One region of the Streptomyces sp. Ac-502 genome, then DNA from elsewhere that is predicted to be linked to it. Evidence: predicted binding sites of a transcription regulator. Region 1 holds the regulator's gene; the other holds the start of a gene.
What was found. Region 1 encodes HrcA, which represses chaperone genes, less so after heat shock. Its sites were predicted from a motif close to TTNGCACTCNGNNNNNCNGAGTGCNAA; they were not measured.

Region 1 (14,636 bases):
CCCCGCGCTCCCCGCCCGATGCCGGACAATGGACCACATGCCTTCCGCACTCCCCGACGGTGAGCCCATGCCCGAAGACGGGTCGCTGCCCGGTCACGCCCTGACGGGGGCGGCCGCCCGGCCGCTCGGGTTCTACCTGCACGTGCCCTACTGCGCGACGCGCTGCGGCTACTGCGACTTCAACACGTACACGGCCACCGAGCTGCGCGGCTCGGGCGGCGCGCTCGCCTCGCGGGAGAACTACGCGGACACCGTCGCCGAGGAGATCCGGCTCGCCCGCAAGGTGCTCGGCGACGACCCCCGGCCGGTCGAGACGGTCTTCGTCGGCGGCGGCACACCGACCCTGCTCCCGGCCGCCGGCCTGGGGCGGATGCTCGCCGCGATCCGTGACGAGTTCGGGCTGGCGGACGGCGCCGAGGTCACCACCGAGGCCAACCCGGAGTCCGTCGACCCGCGCTACCTGGCCGAACTGCGGGAGGCCGGCTTCAACCGGATCTCCTTCGGCATGCAGAGCGCCCGGCAGCACGTCCTGAAGATCCTGGACCGTACGCACACCCCGGGCCGCCCCGAAGCCTGCGTCGCCGAGGCGCGCGCGGCGGGCTTCGAACACGTCAACCTGGACCTGATCTACGGGACGCCCGGCGAGTCCGACGACGACTGGCGGGCCACGCTGGACGCGGCGCTCGGCGCGGCGCCCGACCACGTCTCCGCGTACGCGCTGATCGTCGAGGAGGGCACCCAGCTGGCCCGCCGGATCCGGCGCGGCGAGGTCCCGATGACCGACGACGACGTGCACGCGGACCGCTACCTGATCACCGAGGAGGCGATGTCAGCGGCCGGCTTCCAGTGGTACGAGGTCTCCAACTGGGCCACGACGGAGGCGGGCCGCTGCCGCCACAACGAGCTGTACTGGACGGGTGCGGACTGGTGGGGCGCGGGTCCCGGCGCGCACAGCCACGTGGGCGGCGTCCGCTGGTGGAACGTGAAGCACCCCGGCGCGTACGCACAGGCCCTCGCCGAGGGCCGGTCCCCGGGCGCGGGCCGCGAACTCCTCTCCGACGAGGACCGTCGCGTCGAACGCATCCTCCTCGAACTCCGCCTCGCGGCCGGCTGCCCCCTCGACCTCCTCGCCCCGGCCGGCGCCAAGGCCGCCGCCCGAGCCCTGTCCGACGGCCTCCTGCAACCCGCCCCGTACGAACAGGGCCGCGCCGTCCTGACCCTGCGCGGACGCCTGCTGGCGGACGCGGTGGTGCGGGACCTGGTGGACTGATCACTCGGCCGGGTGAATGCCCGCCGTAGCCCAGTCCGACTGCCTACGCTGTCCATAAGCTGCCGCCAACGTACGCGGCGGATGTGGAGGACCACGGAGCTGACCGCTGTGGATGACCGGCTGATCACCGATGCCACCGAAATCTTCCGTCGACTGGAAGTTCCGGAGGGGTACAAAGCGGAGCTTCTCAGAGGGAACATCGTGATGACGGCGGAGCCCGACTGGGTCCACAACGACATCGTCGTGTCCGTGGCGGAACAAATTCCGTACCGGCGTTGGCAGCGTAAGCAGACACAAGACGTCTCGTTCCCGCTGGAGACCAGTGAGCCACAGCCCGACCTGGTGGTACTGCCGCGGGACGCCTTCGCGGGGCCGGGCCGCCTGATCCCGGCAGAGGTGGTGACCTTCCTCTTGGAGGTCGTTTCCCGGTCCAGCGTCGACCACGATTACCGCGTCAAGCGGTCCGTCTACGCGGCGGGCAAGGTGCCCGCTTACCTGATCATCGATCCGACGGTGGCCGAGTGCCGCCTGCTCACCGAACCGTACGGCGAGGGCGAGAACGCCGACTACCGGGTCGAGCGGATCAGCAAGTTCGGCGAGGCCGTGCCCCTGGAGCTGCTGGATGTCACGCTGGACACCAGCGAGTTCCCGACCCTCCCCGGTATCGGGCGGTATCACCGGCCGCGCTGATCACTCGACGGGGTGAATCAGGTGCTTCCCGCGCGGATCGCCCTACGCTGCTTCCTGACCTGCTGTCGTACTCATGGGCGACGGCGTGAAGCGGAGGACCACGGAGATGACGGCTGTGGACGACCGACCGATCACTCACCCCCTCGTCACGTTCTTCGACGAACTTGAGGTTCCCGAAGAATTCAAGGCGGAGCTCCTGCGGGGGAAATCGTGATGATGGCCGGCCCTGATCTGGTGCACAACCGGATCGTGTTGAGGGTGTTGCGACAGATCCCGGACCAGAAATGGGACTGTCTCCAGACGCAGGACATCGACCTCCTGCGCGAAACCAGTGAGCCGCAGCCGGACCTCGTCGTGCTGGATCGCGATGCCGGACCTGAATCGGGACGGCTGCTGCCCCCGAACTGGTCACGCTGCTCGTCGAAGTCGTCTCGAAGAACAGCGTCGACCGCGACTACCGCCTCAAGCGCAACATCTACGCCGCAGGCGACATCCCCGCCTACCTGATCATCGACCCCATCATGGCTCAGTGCGTCCTCCTCACCGAGCCTGGCGGCAGCGGCGAGGACGCCGACTACTCGGTGCAGCGCATCACCAAGTTCGGTGATGCGCTGCCACTGGACATCCTCGGCATCGAGATGGACACCAGCGAGTTCCAGACCCTCCCCGACGCTAAGCCGCACTCCCGGCCGTGACGAAGTCGATCAGTTCCTCCACTCGCCCCAGCAGCGCCGGTTCGATGTCCTTGTAGGAGTGGACCGAGGCGAGGATCCGCTGCCAGGCCGCGCCCGTGTTCTCCGGCCAGCCCAAAGCCCGGCACACGCCCGTCTTCCAGTCCTGGCCGCGGGGGACGGACGGCCAGGCGGGGATGCCCACCGCGGACGGTTTCACCGCTTCCCAGACGTCGATGTACGGGTGGCCGACGACCAGGACGTTCTCGTCCGTGACGGAGGCCGCGATGCGGGACTCCTTCGAGCCGGGGACGAGGTGGTCGACGAGGACGCCGAGGCGGGCGTCCGGGCCGGGGGAGAAGGAGCGGACGATGGCCGGGAGGTCGTCGACGCCTTCGAGGTATTCGACGACGACGCCCTCGATGCGCAGGTCGTCGCCCCAGACGCGTTCCACCAGCTCGGCGTCGTGGCGCCCTTCCACGTAGATGCGCCCGGCGCGGGCGACCCGTGCGCGGGCGCCGGGGACGGCCAGCGAGCCGGACGCCGTACGGGCCGGTCCGCGCGCCGCGGGGCGCGAAGAGGGCCGTACTAGGGTGACGGGCTTGCCGTCCAGGAGGAAGCCGCGCGGGGGCATCGGGAAGACCCGGTGTTTGCCGAAGCGGTCCTCCAGGGTGACGGTCGGGCCCTCGGCGGTCTTCTCGCAGCGGACGACCGCGCCGCAGAACCCCGTGACGGCTTCCTCGACGACGAGGTCCGGCTCGGCCTCGACCTCGGGGGCCGGCTGCTGCTTCTTCCACGGCGGGGTGAGGTCCGGGCCGTACTCTCTGCTGCGCATTGGACAGACGATAAGAAGGGATGGCCGGTCAGTGCCGCGACACGCCGAAGCGGCGGCTCAGCGCGTCGCGTTGGTCACGGACGAATCGGGCATCCACGACAGCTCCGTGCCCGGGCACGTACACCGCGTCCTCGCCGCCGAGGGCCAGCAGCCGGTCCAGGGCGGCCGGCCACTGGCCGGGGACCGCGTCCGGCCCGGCCTGGGGCGCGCCGGACTCCTCGACCAGGTCGCCGCAGAAGACGACCGGGGGCGAGCCGTGCGTGCCGGGGGCCAGGACGACCAGGTCGTACGCGGTGTGGCCGGGGCCGACGTTGGCGAGCACGACCTGCCGGTCGCCGAGGTCGACGGTGCGTTCGCCGGAGACCAGGTGGTGCGGGCGGACGAGGAGGTCGGCGGCCTCCGCGGCGGCGTCCGGGTCCACGCCGTGCGACACCGCGTCGCGCCGCAGGTCGTCCCGGGCGCGCGGCAGGAACTCGTCGAGCCCGGCCGCGCCGAAGACCTGGACGCCCGCGAAGGCCGCGGCGCCCAGCACATGATCGAAGTGGGGATGGGTCAGCGCGACATGTGTCACGTTCCGTCCCGCGATGTCGCGCAGTTGCCGACGCAGCTCGGCGCCGTCGCGGAGGGTGGCGCCGGTGTCGACGATCAGCACGCCGGACGAGCCGACGACGGCACCGGCCGTCTCGTCCCAGCCCGGCATCCGGCGCCGCCCGACGCCCGCGCCGAGCCGTTCCCACCCCGCCTCTTCCCAAGTCGTACGCATACCGCGACGCTAGCCGTATCGCGATAGCGTTGCCCGCCGGACCGGGGGATTCAGAGTGCCCGCCGGTGCCCGGGGTACGCGTTTCGCGGGACCCCGGAGCGCGACTCCGGTACCGCCGCCCTTGCCCTGCCCGTGCGACCCGGCCGTACACTTGGTCAGGGTCTGGCACTCGGCCCTGATGAGTGCCAGGGAAGACGACCCGGAAGAACCCGGCCGCGCGCCGGTGACACGGCCGGACTGGAGGTGTGCGCGATGCTCAGTGAACGCAGGCTCGAAGTGCTGCGCGCCATCGTCCAGGACTATGTCGGGACCGAGGAGCCGGTCGGCTCCAAGGCGCTGACCCAGCGGCACCAGCTCGGTGTCTCACCCGCCACGGTCCGCAACGACATGGCCGCGCTGGAGGACGAGGGCTTCATCGCCCAGCCGCACACCAGCGCCGGGCGCATCCCGACGGACAAGGGTTACCGCCTCTTCGTCGACAAGCTGGCCGGCGTCAAGCCGCTTTCCAGCCCCGAGCGACGCGCCATCCAGAACTTCCTGGACGGCGCCGTCGACCTCGACGACGTGGTGGGCCGTACGGTACGGCTGCTGGCGCAGCTGACGCGGCAGGTCGCCGTCGTGCAGTACCCGTCGCTGACCCGGTCCACGGTGCGGCACGTGGAGCTGCTGTCGCTGGCACCGGCCCGGCTGATGCTGGTCCTGATCACGGACACCGGCCGGGTCGAGCAGCGCATGGTGGACTGTCCGGCGCCGTTCGGCGAGACCTCCTTGGCGGACCTGCGGGCGCGGCTGAACAGCCGCGTGGTGGGGCGGCGGTTCACGGACGTGCCGCAGCTCGTGCAGGATCTCCCGGACTCCTTCGAGCAGGAGGACCGGGGCACGGTCTCGACAGTCCTGTCGGTGTTGCTGGAGACTCTGGTGGAGGAGACCGAGGAGCGGCTGATGATCGGCGGTACCGCCAATCTCACGCGCTTCGGGCACGATTTCCCACTGACCATCCGGCCGGTGCTGGAGGCCCTGGAGGAGCAGGTGGTGCTCCTCAAACTGCTGGGGGAGGCCAAGGACTCCGGCATGACCGTACGCATCGGGCATGAGAATGCCCATGAGGGCCTGACGTCCACATCGGTCGTCGCGGTCGGCTACGGTTCGGGCGACGAGGCAGTCGCCAAACTCGGCGTGGTCGGACCGACCCGCATGGACTACCCCGGAACGATGGGAGCGGTACGCGCAGTGGCACGTTACGTCGGACAGATCCTCGCGGAGTCGTAAGTGGCCACGGACTATTACGCGGTCCTGGGCGTACGACGCGATGCCTCGCAGGACGAGATCAAGAAGGCTTTCCGGCGGCTGGCCCGCGAGCTGCACCCGGATGTGAACCCCGATCCGAAGACCCAGGAGCGGTTCAAGGAGATCAACGCCGCTTACGAGGTGCTGTCGGACCCGCAGAAGAAGCAGGTCTACGACCTCGGCGGCGACCCCCTCTCGCAGGCGGGTGGCGGCGGCGGGGCCGGCGGCTTCGGCGCGGGCTTCGGCAACTTCTCCGACATCATGGACGCGTTCTTCGGCACGGCGTCGCAGCGCGGACCGCGGTCCCGTACGCGGCGCGGCCAGGACGCCATGATCCGGCTGGATGTCGAACTGGACGAGGCGGCCTTCGGGACCACCAAGGACATCCAGGTGGACACCGCCGTCGTCTGTACGACCTGTTCGGGCGAGGGCGCGGCGCCGGGCACCTCGGCGCAGACCTGTGACATGTGCCGCGGCCGCGGTGAGGTCTCGCAGGTCACCCGGTCCTTCCTGGGTCAGGTCATGACCTCGCGGCCGTGCCCGCAGTGCCAGGGCTTCGGTACGGTCGTGCCGACCCCGTGCCCGGAGTGCGCCGGTGACGGCCGCATCCGCTCGCGCCGCACGCTGACGGTCAAGATCCCGGCCGGTGTGGACAACGGCACCCGCATCCAGCTCGCGGGCGAGGGCGAGGTCGGCCCCGGCGGCGGCCCGGCCGGCGACCTGTACGTGGAGATCCACGAACTGGCGCACCCGACGTTCCAGCGGCGCGGCGACGACCTGCACTGCACGGTCACCATCCCGATGACGGCGGCGGCGCTGGGCACCAAGTGCCCGCTGGAGACGCTGGACGGCATCGAGGAGATCGACATCCGGCCCGGCACCCAGTCCGGCCAGTCGATCCCGCTGCACGGCCGCGGCGTCACGCATCTGCGCGGCAACGGGCGCGGCGACCTCATCGTGCACGTCGAGGTCATCACGCCGTCCAAGCTGGACGCGGAGCAGGAGGAACTGCTGCGGCGCCTCGCGAAGCTCCGCGGCGAGGAACGCCCGACGGGACAGTTCCAGCCGGGGCAGCAGGGGTTGTTCTCGCGGTTGAAGGACGCTTTTAACGGGCGGTAGGCGTGTCGTTGTGCCCGGGGGTCCGGGGGTTGTCCTCCGGGCAGGCGCTGTCGGCCGGGGCAGCAGGGGTTGTTCTCGCGGTTGAAGGACGCCTTCAACGGGCGGTGACCCCCGTACGGCATACGGCGGCGGTCGGGCAGGAGCCCGGCCGCCGTTCGCCGTCCGGTGCCCCTGATGCCCCGGGCCCCTGCCCGAACTGCCCTGATCGCCGGACGTGTTTGATCTTGGTGGGTCCGGGCCCGGTTCGGGTCCCCGCGTGCGGCGTGACACGATGTGGTCATGCCCACAGCGCTGACCGATCTCTGCCGCTATCCGATCGCGCAGGCCCCCATGGCAGGCGGCGTCGCCCGCCCGGAGCTGGCCGCCGCCGTCAGCGGAGCCGGCGGACTCGGCTTCCTGGCCGCCGGGTACAAGACCGCGGACGGCATGTATCAGGAGATCAAACAGCTGCGCGGGCTCACCGACCGCCCCTTCGGCGTGAACCTCTTCATGCCGCAGCCCTCGCTCGCCGAGAACGCGGCCGTCGAGGTCTACCGTGAGCAGCTCGCGGGCGAGTCGGCCTGGTACGAGACCGCGCTGGACGACGTCGACCCGTACGAAGGCGTCGACGACGGGTACGAGGCGAAGCTCGCCATCCTGCGCGAGGACCCGGTGCCGGTCGTCTCCTTCCACTTCGGGTGTCCGTCGCGCGCCGTTCTCGACGGATTCGCCAAAGTCGGCACGTTCACGATCGTCACCGCCACCACGGCGGCCGAGGCGCAGGCCGCGCAGTGGTCCGGCGCCGACGCGGTCTGTGTCCAGGGCATAGAGGCCGGCGGCCACCAGGGCACCCACCGCGACGACCCGCAGGCCGACGGCACCGGCGCCGGGGTCGGACTGCTGTCGCTGATCGGGCAGGTGCGGGAGGCCGTGCAGATACCGATCGTCGCGGCGGGCGGTCTGATGCGTGGCTCGCAGATCGCCGCGGTGCTGGCGGCGGGCGCGTCGATGGCGCAGCTCGGTACGGCGTTCCTGGTCACCCCGGAGTCGGGCGCGAACCCGCTGCACAAGCAGGCGATGACCAACCCCCTGTTCACGCGTACCGAGCTGACCAGGGCCTTCTCCGGGCGCCCGGCCCGCAGCCTGGTGAACCGTTTCCTGCGCGAGCACGGCCCGTACGCCCCGGCCGCCTACCCGGCCGTCCACCACCTCACCTCGGGCCTGCGCAAGGCCGCCGCCAAGACCGGTGACGCGCAGGGCATGGCCCTGTGGGCGGGCCAGGGGCACCGGATGGCGCGGGAGATGCCGGCCGGGCAGCTGGTCGAGGTGCTGGTGGCCGAACTGGAGGCGGCACGCGCCGGATCGGGCCGGGACGACGTGCGCGGGTCCGGCGCGCAGGAGAGCTGTCAGGCCGGTCCGGGGCTCCCGGGTGAGCCGGGAGGTGTGCTGTGACGGCGCCGGTGTTTCTCGTCGAGAGCGTCCCGGGTACGGGGGAGACCGTGCTGGACGGTCCCGAGGGAAGGCACGCGGTCTCCGTACGGCGGCTCCGTGCGGGGGAACCCGTGGTGCTGACGGACGGGCAGGGCAGCGGCGCGGTGGGCGTGGTGCGGGCCGCCGAGGGCAAGGACCGCCTCGTCGTCGAGGTGACCGGTACGCAGACCGAACCGGAGCCGGCGCCGCGCATCACCGTCGTCCAGGCGCTCCCCAAGGGCGACCGCGGCGAACTGGCCGTGGAGACCATGACGGAGACCGGCGTGGACGCCATCGTCCCGTGGGCCGCGTCCCGGTGCATCACGCAGTGGAAGGGCGAGCGGGCCGCGAAGTCCCTCGCCAAGTGGCGCAACACCGCCCGCGAGGCGGGCAAGCAGGCACGCCGGCTGCGCTTTCCCGAGGTCGCCGACCCGATGTCGACGAAGCAGGTCGCGGCTCTCCTCGCGGAGGCGGAGTTCGCCGCCGTACTGCACGAGGACCGCGACGCGGGCAGCGCACCGCTGGCCGCCGCCGAACTGCCGTCGAGCGGGCGGATCGTGCTCGTGGTCGGCCCCGAAGGGGCGTGTCGCCGGAGGAGTTGGCGGCCTTCGAGGAGGCGGGCGCCAAGGCGTACCGGCTCGGATGGAGCGTACTGCGGACGTCGACGGCGGGTACGGCGGCCACCGCGCTGCTGCTGGGCCGTACCGGCCGCTGGAGCTGACCCGGGCCTCTGGTCGGCGCGGGAGAGGCGACGGACGGCGGCGGGGCCGCGGCGCGCGTGACGCCGCGGCTCCGCCGCTCACCGCTGCCGCCGGATCAGACCAGCTCGGCGTGGAGGGTGATGTTCTTGACGCCGGCCAGCGCCTGGCTCACCGGGCAGTTCTTCTTCGCGTCCTCGGCCGCGGCCTGGAAGTCCTCTTCGGACAGACCGGGCACGCTGGCCTTGAGGGTCAGCACGATGCCGGTGATGCCCTCGCCCGGCTGGAAGGTCACGTCGGCCTTGGTGTCCAGCGCGGCGACGGTGTAGCCCTTGCCGGCCAGGCCGTGCGAGAAGGCCATCGAGTAGCAGGACGAGTGGGCCGCCGCGATCAGCTCCTCGGGGCTGGTGACGCCGTTCGGCTGCTCGGCGCGGGCCGGCCAGTTCACGTCGAAGGTGCCGACGTTGGAGGAGGCGAGGGCGACGCTGCCCTTGCCCTCCATCAGGTTGCCTTCCCAGTGGGTCTGCGCGGTGCGGGTCGTTGCCATGGTGGATGACTCCTGGTCGTGGGGTGACGGCGGGCTGTGCACGATCAGCTTAGTGAAGCCGGCGCGGTGTGCCGCGGGCCCCGGACAGCCGGAGCGCCGCACTCCGTACGAGCCGGAACGCGAGCCCGTACGGGACCGGCGCACAGTGGCCGAGCCGGGGCTGTCGGTCCGCCTGCGGCGGTGGGAAGCTGCCGGGCATGCGGGCCATAGGGCGCTTACGAGACGTACGGCACGGGCGGGAGCGGTACGCGCGGACCGGCCGGTGCCGGTCCCGCCGGACCCGGCGCGGCAGGCTGCTCGCGGTGGCGGGCACCGTGGGCGCCGCGATCGTCGGGGTGTCCGCCTGCGAGCCCGCGGGCGGGCTGAACACCTCGTCGGTCGCCGTCACCACCGACCAGGCGGGGACGCGCGCGCTGGAGCGCATCGGCGTGAACGTGAGCTGGCTGAGCTGTACGGCGACGCTCCAGGGCGATCAGCGGGCCACTGTGAACCCGACGGCCACCGCGCAACAGAAGTCGGTCGCCATCGTCGACTGCCAGGGACAGACCGCCCGGGGCAGCGACATCACCATCACCGGGCGGGTCACCTCCGGGGTGGACGGGCGCTGCGTACGGGGCAATCTGACCGCGCGCGTCGCCGGGCAGGTCGTCTTCCGGGTGAGCGTGCTCGGCAGTTGCGACGCGGACGAGCCGACCGGCAGTCAGCGGCCGACCGTGACCCGTACCGTCCAGCCGCCCAGCAGCGGCCATACGTCCGACGACCCGACCGACGATCCGCCGGACACGCCGCCGGTGACGGTCACCGTCACGGCGCCCGCCCCCGGCCCGGACCCCGATCCCGACCCGGACCCGTCCCCCAGCGACACCTGCACGGACGACTCCCATGACCACGACGGCCAGGGCGACGGCCACGACGGCGGGCAGAACGACGACCATCAGAACGACGACAAGCAGAACGACGACCACCAGAACCAGCAAGACCCCGACCAGCAGCACACCTGGGCAGCGCACCACTGACCCCGCTCGCCCCTCTCCTCCCGGCCGCCGCACCCGCTCCGTACCCCGGCCGCCGCACCGCCCCGCGCGGGCGGCCCGGTAACATCCGGTCCCATAGACGTGATGGTGATGTGACACGGCGCGGTACGGGCGGCCCGGCTCCGGACGGACGGGGCCGCCGGGTACCGGCCGGCGACCCGGGAGGAGCCCACCGGTGGCGGGAGAACCGCAGGCCGACTGCCTGTTCTGCAAGATCGTGGCAGGCGAGGTGCCCGCGACGATCGTGCGGGAGACCGAGACGACCGTCGCCTTCCGGGACATCAGCCCGCAGGCGCCGACCCATGTGCTGGTCATCCCCAAGGTGCACTACGCGAACGCCGGGGAACTGGCCGCCGCCGAGCCGCGGATCGCCGGTGAGGTGCTGAGCGAGGCCGCCGCGGTGGCCGCCGACGAGAAGGTCGACGCGACCGGCTACCGGATCATCTTCAACACCGGCCCGGGCGCCGGCCAGACCGTCTTCCACGCCCATGCGCACGTGCTGGGCGGCCGCGACCTCCAGCGCCTGGTCTGACCGGGGCGAAGGAGCCGCAGCACCGTGTCCGTACGCGAGTTCGTCGTCCTCGGCACCGCCAGCCAGGTGCCCACCCGGCACCGTAACCACAACGGTTACGTGCTGCGCTGGGACGGCGAGGGCATCATGTTCGACCCCGGCGAGGGCACCCAGCGGCAGATGCTGCGGGCCGGGGTCGCCGCGCACGACCTGCACCGGCTCTGTGTGACCCACTTCCACGGCGACCACTCGCTGGGGCTCGCCGGCGTCATCCAGCGCATCAACCTCGACCGGGTGCCGCATCCGGTCACCGCGCACTACCCGGCGAGCGGGCAGCGCTTCTTCGACCGGCTGCGGTACGCCACGGCCTACCGCGAGACGGTACGGCTGGGCGAGGAGCCGGTGGCCGCCGACGGGGTGCTGGCCCGTACCCCGTCGTACGTCCTGGAGGCGCGGAAGCTCTCCCACCCGGTCGAGTCGTTCGGCTACCGCCTCGTCGAGCCGGACGGGCGCCGGATGCTGCCGGAGCGGCTCGCCGCGCACGGCATCACCGGGCCGGACATCGGCCGGCTCCAGCGCGAGGGTGAGCTGAACGGCGTCACCCTCGACGACGTCAGCGAGGTACGGCGGGGCCAGCGCTTCGCCTTCGTCATGGACACCCGGCTGTGCGACGGGGTGCACGCTCTCGCCGAGGGCTGCGACCTGCTGGTCATCGAGTCGACGTTCCTCGACGAGGACGAGCGGCTGGCCGCCGACCACGGGCACCTGACGGCGGGCCAGGCGGCACGTGTCGCGGCCGGCGCGGGCGTGCGCCACCTGGTCCTCACCCACTTCTCGCAGCGCTACCCGAACCCTTCGGAGTTCGAGCGGCAGGCGCGGGCGGCCGGGTTCGCGGGCGAACTGACCGTCGCCCGCGATCTGATGCGCGTCCCGGTGCCCAAGCGCGCCTGAGGAGCTTGCCGCCCCGGGGGCCCGTGCCGGGTCAGGGCAGGAAGTACATCGGGTTCGGCAGCTTGAACGTCTTGTCGCCGTAGCCGCCGTTCAGGTCGCTGTACTGGTCGCCGAAGTTGGCGACGATGTTGTAGCCGCGCGACTCGATGTGCTTACGGGTGCCCGCCTTGTACTCGACCGTCGAGCACTTCGCGCCGCACGGCAGGTAGGCCGGCGGGTTCTTCTTGTCCTTCAGGTAGACGTGCGCGCGGTCGAGCGGGACGCCGTAGCCGACGTTCTTGAGGTTGCGCACGCTCCACTCGCGCTGCGCCTCCTTGCGGCCGGTGACGAAGAAGACCTCGATGCCCTGGCGGTGCGCCCGATTGACGAGGCGGTCCATGCCGTAGACCGCTTCCATGTCGGTGCTCGCCAGGTACTTGTCCTGGGCCTCCTCGGTGTGGTGGAAGCCGACCTGGAGCTCGTAGTTGTAGGTGAGCAGCGTGGTGTCGTCCATGTCCAGGACGATGGCGGGCTTCTTGCCGTGGTGGTGCTTGCCGGCGTCCTCGGCGACCTTGTCGAGGTAGCGCCGGGCCGAGTCGGTGATGCCGCGCACCTGCTTGGCGTAGTTGCTGCGCGGCGAGGCGTAGTGCTGCCCGTCCGCGGTCACCGTGTCGCCGTAGTACGCCTTGATCCTGGCCTGCACCTGGGTGAGGTTGGGGATCTCCTTGTCCGTACGCGGTACCGAGTGCTCGGCGGTGGCCTGACCGACGCCGAACGCCGCGGTACCGGCGACGACCGCCGTGGCGGCCGCGGCGCCGAGACGGACACGGCGACGGGAGAGGAGGGGTGGCGCATGTGCTGCTCCTAGGTGAACCGGTGGGGGCCACCTAGGTTTAACAGAGCGTTTACACGGACATCTACGCGCGAAGATTCAACGATTGGCAAAGGCTGGACGGGAAAGCCGGTGCTGAGGCACGCCGACGCTTCGGTCCGCACCGAAGTGACGCGCTCCTAGGCTCCCCACCATGAACACCGCACATCCCGCCGCCGCGCCCGCCACCCACCTGGAGATAGCGCCCAGCGTCCTGTATTTCGGGACACCGGTGGTCCTGGTGTCCACGGAGAACGAGGACGGAACGTTCAACCTCGCCCCCTCTCCTCCGCCTGGGCGCTCGGCCGGACCGTCGTCCTCGGACTCGGCCGCGAAGGGCAGACCGCGCACAACCTCGGCAGCCGGCCCGGACTGGTGCTCAGCCTGCCGGGCCCCGGGCTGTGGCCCGCGGTGGAGCGGCTGGCGCCGCTCACCGGCCGCGACCCGGTACCGCTGGGCAAGCCCGCCGGCTGCCGCTACGAGCCGGACAAGTTCGGCGCGGCCGGGCTCACCGCCGTACCGTCCCGCTCGGTACGGCCGCCCCGTGTCGCCGAGTGCCCGCTCCAGATGGAGGCCCGCGCCGAACGGGTGCGGCCGGACGTCTCCGGCGACTTCGTCCTCGTCGAGACCGTCGTGAGCGTGGTCCACGCCGATCCCCGCATCGTCGTCCCCGGCACCGACCACATCGACCCCGCCGCCTGGAGCCCGCTCGTCTACAACTTCCGCCACTACTTCGGACTCGGACCGGAACTGGGGCACTCGTACCGCACGCAGACGCCCCGCGACGCGTAGCAGCGTCCGCCGGAGCCGTGCCGCCGTAGCCGTACCCGCGGGTGCCGCACCCAACTCGCCATCTCCTCGCCGGACTTGCGCGAGCCCCCATTGACGCCCGCGGACCCGCCTCCCTACTCTCCGTCCCCATGGACGGATCACGTCTACATACGCAGACGGAGGCGCCCCCGGCGCCGGCCGCTCCCACCACCATCACCGCCATCCGCCTCACCCCGGTCCTCGTGGCCGACCCGCCCCTGCTGAACACCCAGGGCGTCCACCAGCCCTACACGCCCCGCCTGATCGTCGAGGTGACCACGGCGGGCGGGGCGACCGGCCTCGGCGAGACCTACGGGGACACGAAGTACCTCGACCTGGCGGGTCCGCTGGCCGACGCGCTGATCGGCCTTTCGGTCACGGACCTGAACGTACTGCCGCGCCTGGCCGCCGAGGTGTGCGGCGACTCCCCGGCGGCCACCGGGGCCGGTGCGGTCACCGCGGGCGGCCTGCGCGGTGTGCAGACCGCCGACAAGCTGCGGCTCTCCGTCCTCTCCGGCTTCGAGGTCGCCTGCCTGGACGCCTGGGGACGGTTCGCCGGTCTGCCCGTCCACGCCCTGCTCGGCGGCAAGGTCCGCGACCGTGTCGACTACAGCGCCTACCTCTTCTACCGCTGGGCCGCACACCCCGGCGGCCGCGGCGAACCCGACGACTGGGGCGCGGCCCTCGACCCGCCCGGTATCGTCGCCCAGGCCCGCCGTTTCCGTGACACGTACGGCTTCCGCTCCTTCAAGCTCAAGGGCGGCGTCTTCGAGCCCGCGCGGGAGACCGCCGCCATCCGGGCGCTGGCCGCCGCCTTCCCCGGCCACCCCCTGCGCCTGGACCCGAACGGCGCATGGAGCGTCCCGACGTCCCTGAAGGTCGCCCACGAGCTCCAGGACGTCCTCGAATACCTGGAGGACCCCGCCGCCACCACCGCCCACATGGCCGAGGTCGCCTCCCGTACGGACCTCCCGCTCGCCACGAACATGTGCGTGACCACCTTCGCCGAGATCCGGGAAGCGTTCACCCGGGGCGCCGTCCAGGTCGTCCTCTCCGACCACCACTACTGGGGCGGCCTGCGCAACACCCGTGAACTCGCCGCGGTCTGCCGCGTCTTCGGCGTCGGCCTGTCCATGCACTCCAACACCCAC
Region 2 (14,636 bases), 1.0 Mb from region 1:
GAGGAAGACGTGGGTGACGGTTGCAGGGTTCCCACAGCCGACCGGGGTGCGACAGACCCGCTGTCTGGCGCGTCGCCGCTGGTGGGAGCGGCGGAACGGTCGGCCTCCGGCCTGGTTTCGCGGGCGACGAGCCGCCGTATCTTGTCCGGATCCACCCGGTTCACGTCCTCACCGTGATGCGTGGCGAAGCCCTCCACGGGCAGCGTGGTGAATCGTACATTCCCTCCCGAAAGGTTCTTCGCCTGCTGGAGGAACGACAGCAGGTCCCAGCCCTCGTCGATCACCAGGTCCTGCTGCGCGACGTCCGTCAGCTTCAGCAGCCGCAGCGGGTCGGTGAAGGTGCCGGCCGAGTTCAGCTTGTGCGTGGCGGAGGCGAGGAACGCCTGCTGGCGGCGCGTACGGTCCAGGTCGCCCGCGGGCAGCCCGTGCCGCTGCCGTACGAAGGCCAGCGACTGCGGCCCGTCGAGCGTCTGCCGCCCGGCCGGGAAGTCGGCACCCGAGTACCGGTCCCGCACCGCGTGCTTCAGACACACCGGTACGCCGTCGAGCGCGTCCGCGATGTGCAGGAACCCCACCAGGTTCACCTCGGCGAAGTGGTCGACCGGCACACCGAGGAAGGCACGCACCGTCGCGATCTGCGCCCGCCGCCCGGCCTCCCGCCCCTCGTGCTCCAGCCGGTCGTGATCGGTGACGCCCTGCCGCGCGAGCCGCTCCTCCGTCGCGGCCTTGGCCAGCCCGTACGCCTTCTTGATCTTGTCCTTGCCGTGCCCTGGGATGTCCACCAGATCGTCGCGCGGCACGGAGAACGCGGTCGCCCGCCCTCCACCGGCAGGCACGTGCAGCAGGATCAGCGTGTTGGTGTTGTAGCCGCCGATGTCGGACGAGGCGCCCGCGTGCAGCTTCGCCAGCACGTCCTTCGGCAGGTCGTTCCCGTTCTGGTCCTTACGGCTGTCCAGCCCCATCAGCAGGATGTTGACCGCCCCGCCGGACGATCTGGGCGCCCCGTCGCCGAGCGCCCGCGACGAGCCGATCCGCGCGGCGAGATCCTGGTAGAAGTACCAGCCGGCGCCCGCCGTGCCCAGCAGGAGCACGGCGACGCACAGGGCCAGCCTGCGCAACACGACACGACGCCGGGACCGGTGCCGGCGCCCTCGCGGGCGGGCGGTGTCCGGAGCGGTGGGCCTACGACGGTGCTTCATCCGAACAGGCTGGCGGCCCGCCACTGAAGAAAGCCTGAAAGTCCTGAAGAACCGCTCAGGAGCGGCTTTCAGCCAGGCCGCCCCCGTCAGAAGCCCCCGGACCGCCCCTGCCCACCAGGCCGTACGGGCAACACGGCCACAAAGCGGGCACCGGCGCGCCCGTCCTCCCGCCCCCGCACGGTCAGATCCCCGCCGTGCGCGCGGGCGACCCCCGGGCGATGGCCAGCCCCAGCCCCGTACCGCCGGTCTCCCGGTCACGCGCCGCGTCGAGCCGGGCGAACCGCTCGAAAACCTTCCCCCGGTCCGCCTCCGGGACACCGGGCCCGTCATCCACCACTTCCAGCACGCCCTGACCCACACCCCCATCGTGCCCGTCCCCCTCCCCAGCCCTTCGCGCCACGACCCGCACCTCGGACGCCGCATACCGCAGCGCGTTGTCGACCAGATTGGTCAGCAGACGCTCCAGCTGCGCCGGATCACCCCGCACGGGAACGGGCTCACCGGCCTCGACGACCAGCCGCGGCCCACCGCCCACCGGACGGCGCGCGGCCTCCTCCGCCGCCAGCAGCGCCAGATCCACCGGCTCCGCACCACGCGGGGCATGCGCGTCGAGCCGCGCGAGAAGCAGCAGGTCGGTGGCGATCCGCTGGAGACGCTCGGTGTCCCGGAGCGCCGCGCGTACGGACTCCTGATGCTCACCGTCGCGGCCGCCGGCCCCGCCCGCGAGCGCCACCTCCAGCCGGGACCGCACCGCCGCGATCGGATTGCGCAGCTCGTGCGACGCGTCCGCGACGAACTGGCGCTGCCGGGTGACGGCCTGCTCCAGCCGGTCCAGGGTGGCGTTGACCGTACGGGCCATCAGCGCGATCTCGTCACCGCCCGCCGGGTCCGGCACCCGCCGGTCCAGCTCGCTCTCACTCACAGCGGCCAGCTCGGTCCTGATGGCGGTCACCGGGCGCAGCGCCAGCCCGGTCACCGCCCACGCGATGGCGGCGGCCAGCGCGATCAGCGGCGGGGCGCTGGCCAGCAGGGCCACGCCGATGGCGTGGGTCGCGGCGTCCACGTCCGAGAGCACGGTCACGGCGTACACGTACCGCTCCTGCCCGCTGCCGCCGGGCGGCGACGCCCGGACCACCACCACGTCCGCACGCGTACCGCCCGCCGCCGCGGCGGGCGAGCCGGTCAGCACGCGATCGGCGGAGTCCTGTCCCGGGGAGGGACGCAAGCCCCTCAATTCGGCGGCGAGCGGATCAGCGGTACGGAGACTGGTGGCGACGACCCGGCCCGCCGCGTCCAGGACCAGCACCAGGTCGACGCCCTCGGCGGGCGAAGGCAGCACCTCCGGCAGGGCGCCCGTGTCCGCCTGCGCGGCGACCTTACGGGCCGCCACCTCAGTACGACTGGTGGTGTTGTCCAGAAGATTCGCCCGCAACAACACATACAGCCAGCCACCCCCGACAGCCAGCACGAGGCCCATCGCGAGCGCCGCGGCCGCGGCGGTGCGGCCGCGCATGGAAGCGGGCCTGGCCCGGAACCGGGCCCGACGGCGGTTTTCAGCCGTCATCGGGCGCCATCCGGTACCCCGTGCCGTGCACCGTACGGATGGAATGGCGGCCGAACGGCACGTCCACCTTCTTGCGCAGCGACGAGACGTACACCTCGACGATGTTCGGGTCCACGTCGGCCGGCGAGTCCCACACCTCGTCGAGAATGTCCCGCTTGGCGACCGCCTGCCCCTCGCCCGCCATGAGACAGCGCAGCACGCCCAGCTCGCGGGCGGTCAGCTCGATCTCGGTATCGCCACGACGACAGCGCCGGGCGTCGGCGTCCAGCGTCAGATCACCGCTCTGCAAGGTGCGCGGCCGCTCGGCAGCACGCCCGCGACGGGTGAGCGCGCGCAACCGGGCGAGCAGCACGACGAACGAGAACGGTTTGGTCAGATAATCGTCGGCGCCCGCGTCCAGCCCCTCGGCCACGTCGTATTCGCCGTCCTTGGCGGTCAGCATCAGCACCGGCGTCCAGTCGTCCCGACGCCGCAGCCGCCCACAGATCTCGTACCCACTGGGCCCCGGCAGCATCACATCCAGCACGATCGCGTCATACGCCCCGGCCAGCGCCAACTCCAGCCCCCGATGCCCGTCCCGGGCCACATCCACCCAGTGCCCCTCAGCAGCCAGCCCCCGCCGCAAGGAGTCGGCAAGCCCCTCTTCATCCTCCACGACCAGTATGTGCATGAACTCATTGTCCCGGTTCCGCCTATATTCCCGGGGTGCGCCTGGTGGGTGCTCGCGTTTTGCGCGGTAAGGCCGGTGGGTGGGGGCTCGGGGCCCCGCAGGGGTCACTCTCCCCCAGCCTTCGGCCGGGGGTGCCCCCACGGCACCGTGCACGTCCACGTCAGGAACATAAGGGAACGCAGATACCCGGCTGCCTGCGGGGAGCCCCCTACGTGTCCCCGAGCCCTGGCCGTCCGGCGACTATCGGAGCGATCGGGCGAGGCGCTTTCACAAACCAAGCCCGGGCCCATGGCATACGGCCAAGCCAGTCGCGCTGCCTTCCCGCCTCCACCTCGTGCGCCTCACCCCCAGGAGGGCGGGCACCAGGGTGATCGAAAAACTCCCCCACCGACCTCGGCTCGCCAATCCGGCCGGAGGGGGCGTGTAGGGGGCCATCCCCGCAGGCAGCCGGGTATCTGGGTTCCCAATGTTCCTGACGAGGACGTGCACGGTGCCGAGGAGTTGGCCCCCTGCGCGCCCCCGCCACCACAACGCAAGCAATGCGAGCCAAACGTCAACACCACACCAACGCGCGAAGCGCACCACGAAGCCAGGATTGCCAAGCCCCCCACCTGGGCAAGGTGGCCCCGTGCCACCCCACCCCGGAAAGACGCGCCGAAGGCGCATTGGCACTCCGCTTGACCGAGTGCTAACCGCGTCATAGTCTCGGCTCTGGCACTCTCCACCGGGGAGTGCCAAACACAGCGACGGGCAGGTCCGGCACCCGCGACGACGGATCGACCTGGTCGCCACCTCAGACAGTTAACCCCGTGAGATCTCCGAAGGGGAGGTCGGATCGTGACGACCGCCAGCTCCAAGGTTGCCATCAAGCCGCTTGAGGACCGCATCGTGGTCCAGCCGCTCGACGCCGAGCAGACCACGGCTTCGGGCCTGGTCATTCCCGACACCGCGAAGGAGAAGCCCCAGGAGGGCGCCGTCCTCGCCGTGGGTCCGGGCCGCTTCGAGAACGGCGAGCGCCTGCCGCTCGACGTCAAGGTGGGTGACGTCGTTCTCTACAGCAAGTACGGCGGCACCGAGGTGAAGTACAACGGCGACGAGTACCTCGTCCTCTCGGCGCGCGACGTGCTCGCGATCATCGAGAAGTAATTCACCATCGAAGATTGCCTAGATCTGCGCCCCTGGTTCCCGCGTCTAAACAACCGGTTTCCCGGGGCGCAGTTCGTTGCAGAGAACGACTAAGGACACGTAACTCATGGCGAAGATCCTGAAGTTCGACGAGGACGCCCGTCGCGCCCTTGAGCGCGGCGTCAACAAGCTTGCCGACACCGTGAAGGTGACGATCGGCCCCAAGGGCCGCAACGTCGTCATCGACAAGAAGTTCGGCGCCCCGACCATCACCAACGACGGTGTGACCATCGCCCGTGAGGTCGAGGTCGACGACCCGTACGAGAACCTCGGCGCGCAGCTGGTGAAGGAGGTGGCGACCAAGACCAACGACATCGCTGGTGACGGCACCACCACCGCCACCGTGCTGGCGCAGGCGCTGGTCCGTGAGGGTCTGCGCAACGTCGCCGCGGGCGCTTCCCCGGCCGCCCTGAAGAAGGGCATCGACGCCGCGGTCAAGGCCGTGTCCGAGGACCTCCTCGCGACCGCCCGCCCGATCGACGAGAAGTCCGACATCGCCGCCGTCGCCGGTCTGTCCGCCCAGGACAAGCAGGTCGGCGAGCTGATCGCCGAGGCGATGGACAAGGTCGGCAAGGACGGTGTCATCACCGTCGAGGAGTCCAACACCTTCGGTCTGGAGCTGGACTTCACCGAGGGCATGGCCTTCGACAAGGGCTACCTCTCGCCCTACATGGTCACCGACCAGGAGCGGATGGAAGCGGTCCTGGAGGACCCGTACATCCTGATCCACCAGGGCAAGATCGGCTCGATCCAGGACCTGCTGCCGCTGCTGGAGAAGGTCATCCAGGCCGGCTCCTCGAAGCCGCTGCTGATCATCGCCGAGGACGTCGAGGGCGAGGCCCTGTCGACCCTGGTCGTCAACAAGATCCGCGGCACGTTCAACGCCGTCGCCGTCAAGGCGCCCGGCTTCGGTGACCGCCGCAAGGCGATGCTCGGCGACATGGCCGCGCTGACCGGCGCGACCGTCATCGCCGAGGAGGTCGGCCTCAAGCTCGACCAGGCCGGTCTGGACGTGCTGGGCACCGCCCGCCGCGTGACCGTCACCAAGGACGACACGACCATCGTGGACGGCGGCGGCAACTCCGGCGACGTCGAGGGCCGCGTCAACCAGATCAAGGCCGAGATCGAGTCCACCGACTCGGACTGGGACCGTGAGAAGCTCCAGGAGCGCCTGGCGAAGCTGGCCGGCGGCGTCTGCGTGATCCGCGTGGGTGCGGCCACCGAGGTCGAGCTCAAGGAGAAGAAGCACCGTCTGGAGGACGCCATCTCCGCGACCCGCGCCGCGGTCGAGGAGGGCATCGTTTCCGGTGGTGGCTCCGCCCTGGTGCACGCCGCCAAGGTGCTGGAGGGCTCCCTCGGCAAGGAGGGCGACGAGGCCACCGGTGTCGCCGTGGTCCGCCGCGCCGTCGTCGAGCCGCTGCGCTGGATCGCGGAGAACGCCGGCCTGGAGGGCTACGTCATCACCTCGAAGGTGGCGGAGCTGGAGAAGAACCAGGGCTTCAACGCCGCGACCGGCGAGTACGGCGACCTGGTGAAGGCCGGCGTCATCGACCCGGTCAAGGTCACCCGCTCGGCGCTGGAGAACGCCGCGTCGATCGCCTCGCTGCTGCTCACGACTGAGACCCTGGTCGTCGAGAAGCCGGCCGACGAGGAGCCCGAGGCCGGTCACGGCCACGGCCACGCCCACTGAGGCAGCTCACAGCCGTTCGAGGCCCGGCCCCCTTTCGAGGGGACCGGGCCTCGTCCCGTTGACGGGGCTCCCCGCCGTCATCCCGTGGAGCCGTCGGCCAGCGCGGCCCGGACGATACGGACGGCCTCGTCGGTGTCGATTCCGGCGCGGGTGACGACGGCGGCGAACTCGGCGGCGGCGCGGCGAGCCCGTTCGCGTCCCTTCACGTCGGCCGCGGACACGAACGATCCGGCCGCTCCGCGGGTCTCGATCAGCCCCGCCTCCTCCAGCTCCCGGTAGGCCCGGCCGACGGTGTTGGCGGCCAGGCCGAGGTCTGCGGCCAGGCGGCGGATGGCCGGCAACCGGGTGCCCACGGCCAGCGTGCGGTCCTGGACCCGCCGGGCGAGCTGGGCCCGGAGCTGTTCGAACGGCGGGACGGGGGAGGCCGGGTCGATGACGATCATCGGTCTCACCGGGCGCTCATGACGTGCTGTGCCACCGTGGAGCTCGGTGCGGTCCGCGCTGCGATCAGGGCGAGCGCGATGACGCTCGGGGCGACGAAGGCGATCCAGGCGGCGGTCCACCAGCCGAGCCCGAACGTCACCACCGCGAAGACGGCACGCGGCCCGCCGAGCACGGTGCGTCAGCCGAGCCGGACCGGGTGGGCCGCCCGTCGCGGCAGTGTCGCCGCGGCCCGCCGGTCGGCCTGCCGCACCCGCCGGTCCAGCAGTGACTGGGCCAGCACCAGCCCGGCCACCACCGCCGTCGGGGCCAGCAGCGACCAGTGCCGGGGAGGCCCGGGCCCGTCCACCGCGTCGCCGTCGGGGCGGTAGACGGTGTGGCTGAGGGAGACCGCGATGAGGAACGCGGCCAGCAGGACATCAGCGGCCGGGCGGGCGTCTCGCCGGGCCGCCAGACGTGTGGCCGGCAACGGTGTCGGCCGGTCGTCGGGCAGGCCGTGGTGGGCCGGCCAGGCGTCGGCCCGTTCGAGGTCGGCCGGTCGTACCGACCGGTCGTGGTCCGGAGCCGTTTCTTTCGGCATGACGCCTTCTTGTCTCAAGCCTTGTCTCAACACGTTGCGACAAGGCTTGAGACAAGCCGAGAGCGAAGTGGCGCCCCGCAGAGCCGACTTGACGGCACTGTGGACGGTGGGCGGCCTTCAGTACCGGCCTTGGATCCGGCCTCAGGCCGACCGGCCGAGCCCTTCCGGACGTACGGGATCCATGAACGGCAACCCCTGCGCGTACCGCTCCAGTTCGTCCAGGGCCTGGTCGGCCATGCGGTGCAGTTCGCCGCCGAGTGAGCCGGCGACGTGCGGGGTGAGCAGGACGTTGGGCAGGTCGTAGAGGGGGAGTCGGGGGCGGCAGTTCGGGGTACGTGACGTCGAGTACGGCGTTGATGCGGCCGGCGGTCAGCTCGGTGAGCAGGGCCGTTCCGTCGACGAGGGTGCCGCGGGCGGTGTTGATCAGGGTGGCGCCGTCGGGCAGGAGGGCCAGTCGCCGGGCGTCGAGCAGGTGGTGGGTCGCGGGCAGTTGCGGCGCGTGGACGGTGATCACGTCGGAGGCGGCGCAGAGGTCGTCGAGGGGGCGAGGGTGACGCCGAGACGGTCGGCTTCGGCCCCGTCCACGTACGGGTCGTGGAGGAGGACCGTCAGGTCGAAGGGGTGCAGGAGTTCGATGACGCGGCGGCCGACGCGGGAGGCGCCGATCACGCCCACGGTGCGGCGGTGGTTGCCGGCGCCGTCCAGTTCCCGGAGCCAGTCGTGGGGGCGCGCAGCGCGCGGTAGCGGTGTGCGGAGTGCAGGACGCGCTTGTTGGCGAAGAGGATCGCGGCGAGGGTGTACTCGGCGACGGGCTGCGCGTTGGCGGCGGCCGCCGAGGCGACGGCGATGCCGCGGTCCCAACAGGCCGCGGTGACGTGGGGTTTGACCGAGCCGCCGGCGTGGACGACGGCGCGCAGGCGCGGGGCCCGGTCGAGGACGGCGGCGGTCAGCGGGGTCGCTCCCCACGACGTCAGGAGGACCTCGGCGTCGGCCAGCGCGGCGGCCACGGCCGGGGGCGGGGCGGTCAAGTCGTGGGCCACCAGGCCGGGGTCGGTGCGGGCCAGGGCCGCCAGGCGGACGCGGTGCTGGTCGGTGAACAGGCGCCCGGCAAGGCCGGGTTCCATCGCGAGCAGCAGCGGGGGACGGGAACGTGCCTGGTCAGGTCGATTGTCAGTGGTGTGGTGCATGGTGGAAGCGTGCTCCTGGTTCGGGGCGTCATTTGACGCTTCCGGCGGCGAGTCCGGCCTTCCAGTGCCGCTGGAGGGTCACGAAGGCGATGATCAGCGGCAGGACGGCGAGGAGGGAGCCGGTGACGACGAGGGGGTAGAAGGACGGCTCGCCGTGCGCGTTGCCGTTCCAGGCGTACAGGCCGAGGCTCACGGGGAAGAGCCGCTGGTCGGAGAGCATCACGAGGGGGAGGAAGAAGTTGTTCCAGATCGCGGTGAACTGGAAGAGGAAGACGGTCACCAGGCCCGGCGCGACCATACGCAGGCCGATGGACCAGAAGACGCGCAGCTCGCCCGCGCCGTCGATACGGGCCGCTTCCAGCGCCTCGTCCGGGATGTAGCCGGCGCTGAAGACCCGCGCCAGGTATACGCCGAACGGGTTGACGAGTACGGGAACCAGCACCGACCAGTAGGTGTTGACCAGGCCGGTCCGGCTGGCCAGCAGATAGAGGGGAGGGCCAGCGCCGTGGTGGGGACCAGCACGCCGAGCAGGACGACTCCGAACAGCTTCTCCTTGCCCGGGAACCGGTACTTGTCGAAGGCGTAACCGGCGGCCACGCAGATCAGGGCGCCGAGCGCGGCGCCGACGCCCGCGTAGAGCAGGCTGTTGGCGTACCACCGGAAGTAGATGCCGTCGCCCTCCGAGGCGAGGCGGGAGAGGTTGCCGGCCAGGTCGAAGCCCTCGAAGGACAGGGCGTCCCCGGCCAGCAGGCCGCCCGCGTCCTTGGTGGCGGCGGTGACCAGCCAGACGAGGGGGAGGAGCGTGTAGAGGACGGCGAGGCCGAGGGCCGCGTTGACGGCGGCGGGGGACAGCCAGCGGCTGCGCGGCCGGCGGCCGGCGGCGCGTACGGACGGGGCGCGGGACGGGCGTACGGGTACGGGGGCGGGGGCCGTCGGGCCCGGGCCGGTGACGGCGGTGCGGGGCGGGGGCGCCATCAGGGCCTGCCCTTCGGGTGGGCGAGCGGGGCAGGGGACGCGTCCGGGTGAGTGAGCGGGGTACAGGGAGCGTCCGGCAGGCGGCGGCGGCCGGGCCGGGCGGACCGGCCGGAGAGGCGGGTGACGGCGAAGGACAGCAGCGCGGCGACGAGGGCGAGCAGGACGGAGGAGGCGGCCGCGAGGCCGTAGTCGTTGCGGGCGAAGGCGGCGGTGTAGGCGTACATGTTCGGCGTCCAGGAGGAGGTGACGGCGGAGCCGGAGCCCTGGTTGAGGATCAGCGGCTCGGTGAAGAGCTGGAGCGAGCCGATGACGGTGAAGAGGGCCACCATGACGAGGGAGGAGCGGATGAGGGGGATCTTGATACCGGTCGCGACGCGCCAGGCGCCCGCGCCGTCCACCGTCGCGGCCTCGATCACCGAGCGGTCCACGGCCTGGAGGGCGGCGTAGAAGATGACCATGTTGTAGCCGAGCCACTCCCACAGGGCGATGTTGACGACCGAGGGCAGCGCCCCGGCGGGGGACAGGAAGCCGGCGCCGGTGCCGCCGGACTCCAGCGCGGCGACGACCGGGCTGAGCTGGGGCGTGTAGAGGTAGACCCAGATCAGGGCGGCGATGATGCCGGGCACGGCGTGCGGCAGGAAGAGGGCGAGCTGGAAGAAGCGCCGGGCGCGGGCGAGGGCGGAGTCCAGGAGCAGGGCCAGTGTCAGCGCACCGGCCAGCAGGAGGGGAGGTAGAGGGCGCAGTAGCCGAGCAGGACGAGGAAGCCGTCGCGGAAGGCGTGGTCGCCGAGCGCCGCCGCGTAGTTGCCGAGTCCGCTGAAGACCGTGCGCGTACCGCCGAAGCCGAGGCCGGACTGCTGCTCGGTGAAGAGGCTGAGCCAGACCGCGTACCCGACCGGGAGGACCATGACCACGGCGAACAGGGCGAAGAAGGGGGTGAGCAGGACGGTGACGGCCCGCGTCTTGGCGTTCACCGGCCCATGACCTTCAGGCCGCGCTTCCTCAGTTCGCGTACCGTCGCGTCGCTGCCGGCGCGCACGGCGGCGGCGAGCGAGCCCGTGCCGCCGCCCGCGCCCGCGACCTTGCCGAACTCGTCCTTGAGCGTGGTGTTGGTGGTGCTGGTGGCCGGGCCCCAGCCCCACTTCCCGTCGACCGAGGCGGCCGCGGCGTCGAAGAGGGCGTAGACGTCCTGGCCGCCGTAGTAGCGGGTGTCGAACGCCCGCCGGGCGACCGGGCGCAGCGCCGCGGCGGCCGGGTAGGCGCTGGACTCGCCGGAGGCGACCCGGGCCCGGACCGCGTCGGCGGAGGTGGACAGCCAGGTCGCGAACCGTACCGCGGCCTCGGCGTGGCGGCTGCTCTTGGTCACGGCGGTCGTGGAGCCGCCGAGCATGCCGCTGGCGGGTCGGCCGTCCCAGCTCGGCACGGGCGCCGCGGCCCACTTGCCGCTCTGGTCGGGCAGGGTGCCCTTCAGGACGCCCGCGCCCCAGGAGGCGCCGAGGTAGCCGACGGTGGCGCCGCTCTTGAGCGAGTTGGTCCACCCGGGGCTGAAGGAGACGTGGGTGTGCACCAGGCCGTCCTTGAGAAGGCCCTGCCAGTAGTCGGTGACCTTCCTGGTCGCCGGGTCGGTCGTGTCCAGCTTCCAGGAGTCGCCCTGGGTGGCGAACCAGTGCGCGCCGGCCTGCCAGGCCATCGCCTCGAAGGTGGTCGGGTCGTCGGGGAAGAAGGTGCCGACGCGCGCCCTCGGGTCGGCCCTCCGTACGGCGGCGGCAGCGGAGCGGAAGGCGTCCCAGGTCCGCGGCACCTCGATCTTGTGCCGGGTGAAGAAGTCCTTGCGGTAGTAGTAGACCTGCGGCGCGGCGTCGAAGGGGACGGCCCAGTTCCGGCCGCCGAGGGTGGTGAGCCGGACGGCCTGCGGCAGCAGCTTCCGCTTCAGCTCGGGCGTCACGTACGGGGTGATGTCCTTGACGGCGCCCTGGCTGACGAACTCGGGGAGCGTCGGGTACTCGACGCTGACCAGGTCGGGCGCGTTGCCCGCCTTGACCGCGTTGGAGATCTTGGCGTACCCGCCCGCGGTGCCCGAGGGGATCTCCTCGAACCGTACCTTCGTGTCGCGGTGGGTGGCGTTGAACGCGTCCACGGCCTGTCGCGTGCCCTTGGTCCAGCCCCAGTACGTGAGGGTGACGGTGCCCTCGCTCCCGGCGGCGCCACCGCCGCCGCAGGCCGTCAGCAGGGCCAGGGCGGTGAGGCCGCCGGCCAGCGCGAGCGTCGTCCTGCTCCAACTTGGGCTCATGGCGCGGCTCCTGAGCATGAGGGAGGGCGCGGCGCGAAGGTGATGGCCGCGATCCGCGATCCTTGGGCCGGCCTTGAGCGAAGTCAAGAGCGAAAGATTGATTGATCGAAAAAAGAACAGGATGGGGGAGGCGGGTGCGGCGTCCGGGGGCCGGACGGCGGGGGCGGTCAGGCGGGGTGGAGCGGGTGGAGCGGTGGCGGTCAGGCGGTGCGGGAGCCGTCGCCGCCCTCGTCTGCCCCCGCACCGCTTCCGGCACCCGCTTCCGCACCGCTTCCCGTATCGGCGGCTGTGCCGCTTCCCGCCCCCGCACCGCTTCCCGCCCCCGCCGCCCCCGCACCGCTCCCCGCCCCGCACGAAGCGCGGACCCGCAGGGTCGGCAGCAGGGTGAGGTGGCGCCGCGGCCCCGGCTCTCCGAGACCTCCGAGACCTCCGAGACCTCCGAGACCTTCGGGACCTCCGAGACCTCCGAGACCTTTGGGACCTTCCCCGCCCGGCTCCCCGCCGCCTGCCGCCCCGGCCCCGGCCCCGACGCCCCGCTCGCGCAGCCGGTGCATCAGCAGGTCGGCGGCCTGCCGCCCCACCTCCCGCTTGGGCGGCGCCACGGCGGTCAGCGGTGTGTCCGCCAGCGCCGCCACCTCGTCGTCGTACGCGACCAGCGCCAGGTCGCGCGGCACCCGTACGCCCAGTTCCGCGAGCCGCTGCACGATCTGGATCGCGTCCACGTCGTTGTGCACCAGCGCCGCCGTCGCCTCCCCGAGGCCACCGCCGCCCGCAGCTCCCGCACGGCCCGCTCGAAGCCCGCCGGGTCCAGTTCGGCGGGCACCGACCCGATCGCCGGCCGCGGCCGCGGCACGCCGAGGGCGCGCAGCGCCGCGTCGTACCCCTCGCGCACGGCGAGCGCCGTCGGGCTGTCGGCGCGGGCCACCAGCAGCGGCGCGGGGTGCCCCCGCGCGAACAGGTGGCGCAGCGCGAGCAGCACCCCGTGGCCGTGGTCCGAGCACACCCGGTCCAGCCCCGCCAGTGGGCTGTCCGGCGGCACGCTGCGCTCCAACAGCACGACGGGTACGGGGAGTTCGGCGACCCAGCCGCCGTACTCGGCCGGGTCGCCCGGCCCGCGCCAGCCCGGCGCGACGAGCAGTCCTTCGGCCCCGGCGGACAGCAGCCCCGCGGCGCGCGCCGGGTCCTCCTCGGGCCGGTAGCCGGATATCCGCAGGACCAGCCGGGCCCCGGCCCGCGCCGCGGCCTCGTGGGCGCCGCGGATCACGTCGGCGAAGTAGTACGTGGCCGAGGGCGCCAGCAGGCCCAGCACCGGCCCCTCGGCGGCGGGCGCGCGGCCGTCGGCGGCGCGGTCGTGCCGCCGGGGCCAGGACACCGCGCCGTGCACCCGGTCGAGCAGGCCCTTGCCGGTCAGCGTCTCGACGTCGCGCCGTACGGTGACGGGCGAGACGCCGAGCTGGTCGGCCAGGTCGGTGACGCGGGCCGTGCCGCGTCGCCGTACCAAGGACAGCAGGCGGTCATGACGTTGTGCGGCACGCTCGCGCACGGCGGCAGCCCCCTCGCGGTGTGGTGGACCCGGACCGGTGACGGCCGGGACGGCGGCCGGTCCCGGCCCCGGCTCCGGTCACGGTCCGGCCCCGGTCCCGGCCCGTCTCCAGGGTGAAAAGGTGAAGACGCACCCTAGTCCAGCGTGATCGAGCCGCCCAGTAAACGGTCGTTCGATCAGGCGCTCTTGACGTTCGATCGTGGCGAGTTGAGGATTCCTGGGGTCGACGACCGTAAGGGAAGCGCTCATGACCGTGCCCCAGCCCCCGCAGCCCGCCCAGCCCTCACAGCCCGTTCAGCCCGCCGGCCGGAAGTTCGGTGCCCTTCCGCCGGAGGACCGCGAGCGCAGCCCGTACACCGGCTGGACCCGTGCGCACTGGGAGGCCACGGCCGACAGCCTCCTGCAAGCGGTCGTCCCGTACGCGTCGCCCCGGAACGGCCTCATCAACCTCCCGGGCGCCCGCCCCAGTTGGTCGGGACCGCGCTCGGACGGCCTCGAAGGCTACGCGCGCACCTTCCTCGCGGCCGCCTTCCGGGTGGCCGGCAGCGGTGGCCAGGACCCGCACGGCTACCTGGCGCGGTACGGCGAAGGGCTCGCCGCGGGCACCGGGCACCCGGTGACCGAACCCGGGCTCGACGGCAAGCACCCCGACGCCTGGCCGGTCATCCCGGACACCCGGCAGGCCATCGTCGAGTCCGCCTCCATCGCCCTCGGCCTGCGGCTGACCCGCCCCTGGCTCTGGGACACCCTGGACGACGAGGTCCGCACCCGGGCCGTGGACTGGCTGCTGCCCGCCCTCGACCCGCCGCCCATCGACAACAACTGGTGGCTGTTCGGCCTGACCGTCGGTGGTTTCCTCCTCGACGCGGGCGTCGAGACGGAACGCGCGCAGGCGTCCGTCGACCGCGCGCTGGAGCGCATCGACGGCTGGTACCGGGGCGAGGGGTGGTACAGCGACGGCGACAACCAGGCGTTCGACCACTACAACGGCTGGGCGCTGCATTTCTATCCCGTCCTGCACGCCCATCTCTCCGGCGACCGCGCGCTGCTCGACACCTACGGCGAGCGGCTGCGCGCCCACCTCGACGGCTACCGCCGCATGTTCGACGCCAACGGCGCGCCGATGCCCTTCGGCCGCTCCCTCACCTACCGCTTCGCCACCCTCGCCGCGCCCTGGCTCGGCGCCCTCACCGGCCACACCCCGCTCACCCCCGGCGCCACCCGCCGCCTCGCCTCCGGCACCCTGCGGCACTTCATCGACCACGGCGCGGTGACGGACGAGGGCCTCCTGCCGCTCGGCTGGTACGGCCCGT

Region 2: groES (co-chaperone GroES) is a predicted target of HrcA. The motif match lies at 4,099-4,125, and genes of this name have one in related genera.

Annotation. Positions count from the first base shown of each region.
Region 1 covers NZ_JBHFFO010000001.1:3,874,501-3,889,136, reverse strand. Annotated here, with positions in the region: gene hemW (radical SAM family heme chaperone HemW) at 38-1,270, shown strand; gene ACEXOX_RS17640 (Uma2 family endonuclease) at 1,370-1,960, shown strand; partial or broken gene ACEXOX_RS17635 (Uma2 family endonuclease) at 2,067-2,655, shown strand; gene ACEXOX_RS17630 (DUF3097 domain-containing protein) at 2,633-3,466, opposite strand; gene ACEXOX_RS17625 (MBL fold metallo-hydrolase) at 3,495-4,229, opposite strand; gene hrcA (heat-inducible transcriptional repressor HrcA) at 4,482-5,498, shown strand; gene dnaJ (molecular chaperone DnaJ) at 5,499-6,635, shown strand; gene ACEXOX_RS17610 (nitronate monooxygenase) at 6,915-8,066, shown strand; partial or broken gene ACEXOX_RS17605 (16S rRNA (uracil(1498)-N(3))-methyltransferase) at 8,063-8,805, shown strand; gene ACEXOX_RS17600 (OsmC family protein) at 8,901-9,329, opposite strand; gene ACEXOX_RS17595 (hypothetical protein) at 9,527-10,345, shown strand; gene ACEXOX_RS17590 (histidine triad nucleotide-binding protein) at 10,539-10,895, shown strand; gene ACEXOX_RS17585 (ribonuclease Z) at 10,920-11,825, shown strand; partial or broken gene ACEXOX_RS17580 (HAD family acid phosphatase) at 11,857-12,651, opposite strand; partial or broken gene ACEXOX_RS17575 (flavin reductase family protein) at 12,830-13,467, shown strand; gene ACEXOX_RS17570 (enolase C-terminal domain-like protein) at 13,596-14,636, shown strand, end outside.
Region 2 covers NZ_JBHFFO010000001.1:4,881,395-4,896,030, reverse strand. Annotated here, with positions in the region: gene ACEXOX_RS21945 (LCP family protein) at 1-1,121, opposite strand, end outside; gene ACEXOX_RS21940 (sensor histidine kinase) at 1,381-2,712, opposite strand; gene ACEXOX_RS21935 (response regulator transcription factor) at 2,753-3,433, opposite strand; gene groES (co-chaperone GroES) at 4,271-4,579, shown strand; gene groL (chaperonin GroEL) at 4,686-6,308, shown strand; gene ACEXOX_RS21920 (GntR family transcriptional regulator) at 6,386-6,751, opposite strand; gene ACEXOX_RS21915 (hypothetical protein) at 6,757-6,924, opposite strand; gene ACEXOX_RS21910 (hypothetical protein) at 6,931-7,329, opposite strand; partial or broken gene ACEXOX_RS21905 (hydroxyacid dehydrogenase) at 7,471-8,516, opposite strand; partial or broken gene ACEXOX_RS21900 (carbohydrate ABC transporter permease) at 8,545-9,491, opposite strand; partial or broken gene ACEXOX_RS21895 (carbohydrate ABC transporter permease) at 9,491-10,464, opposite strand; gene ACEXOX_RS21890 (ABC transporter substrate-binding protein) at 10,461-11,780, opposite strand; gene ACEXOX_RS21885 (substrate-binding domain-containing protein) at 11,981-12,781, opposite strand; partial or broken gene ACEXOX_RS21880 (DeoR family transcriptional regulator) at 12,688-13,323, opposite strand; gene ACEXOX_RS21875 (DUF2264 domain-containing protein) at 13,571-14,636, shown strand, end outside.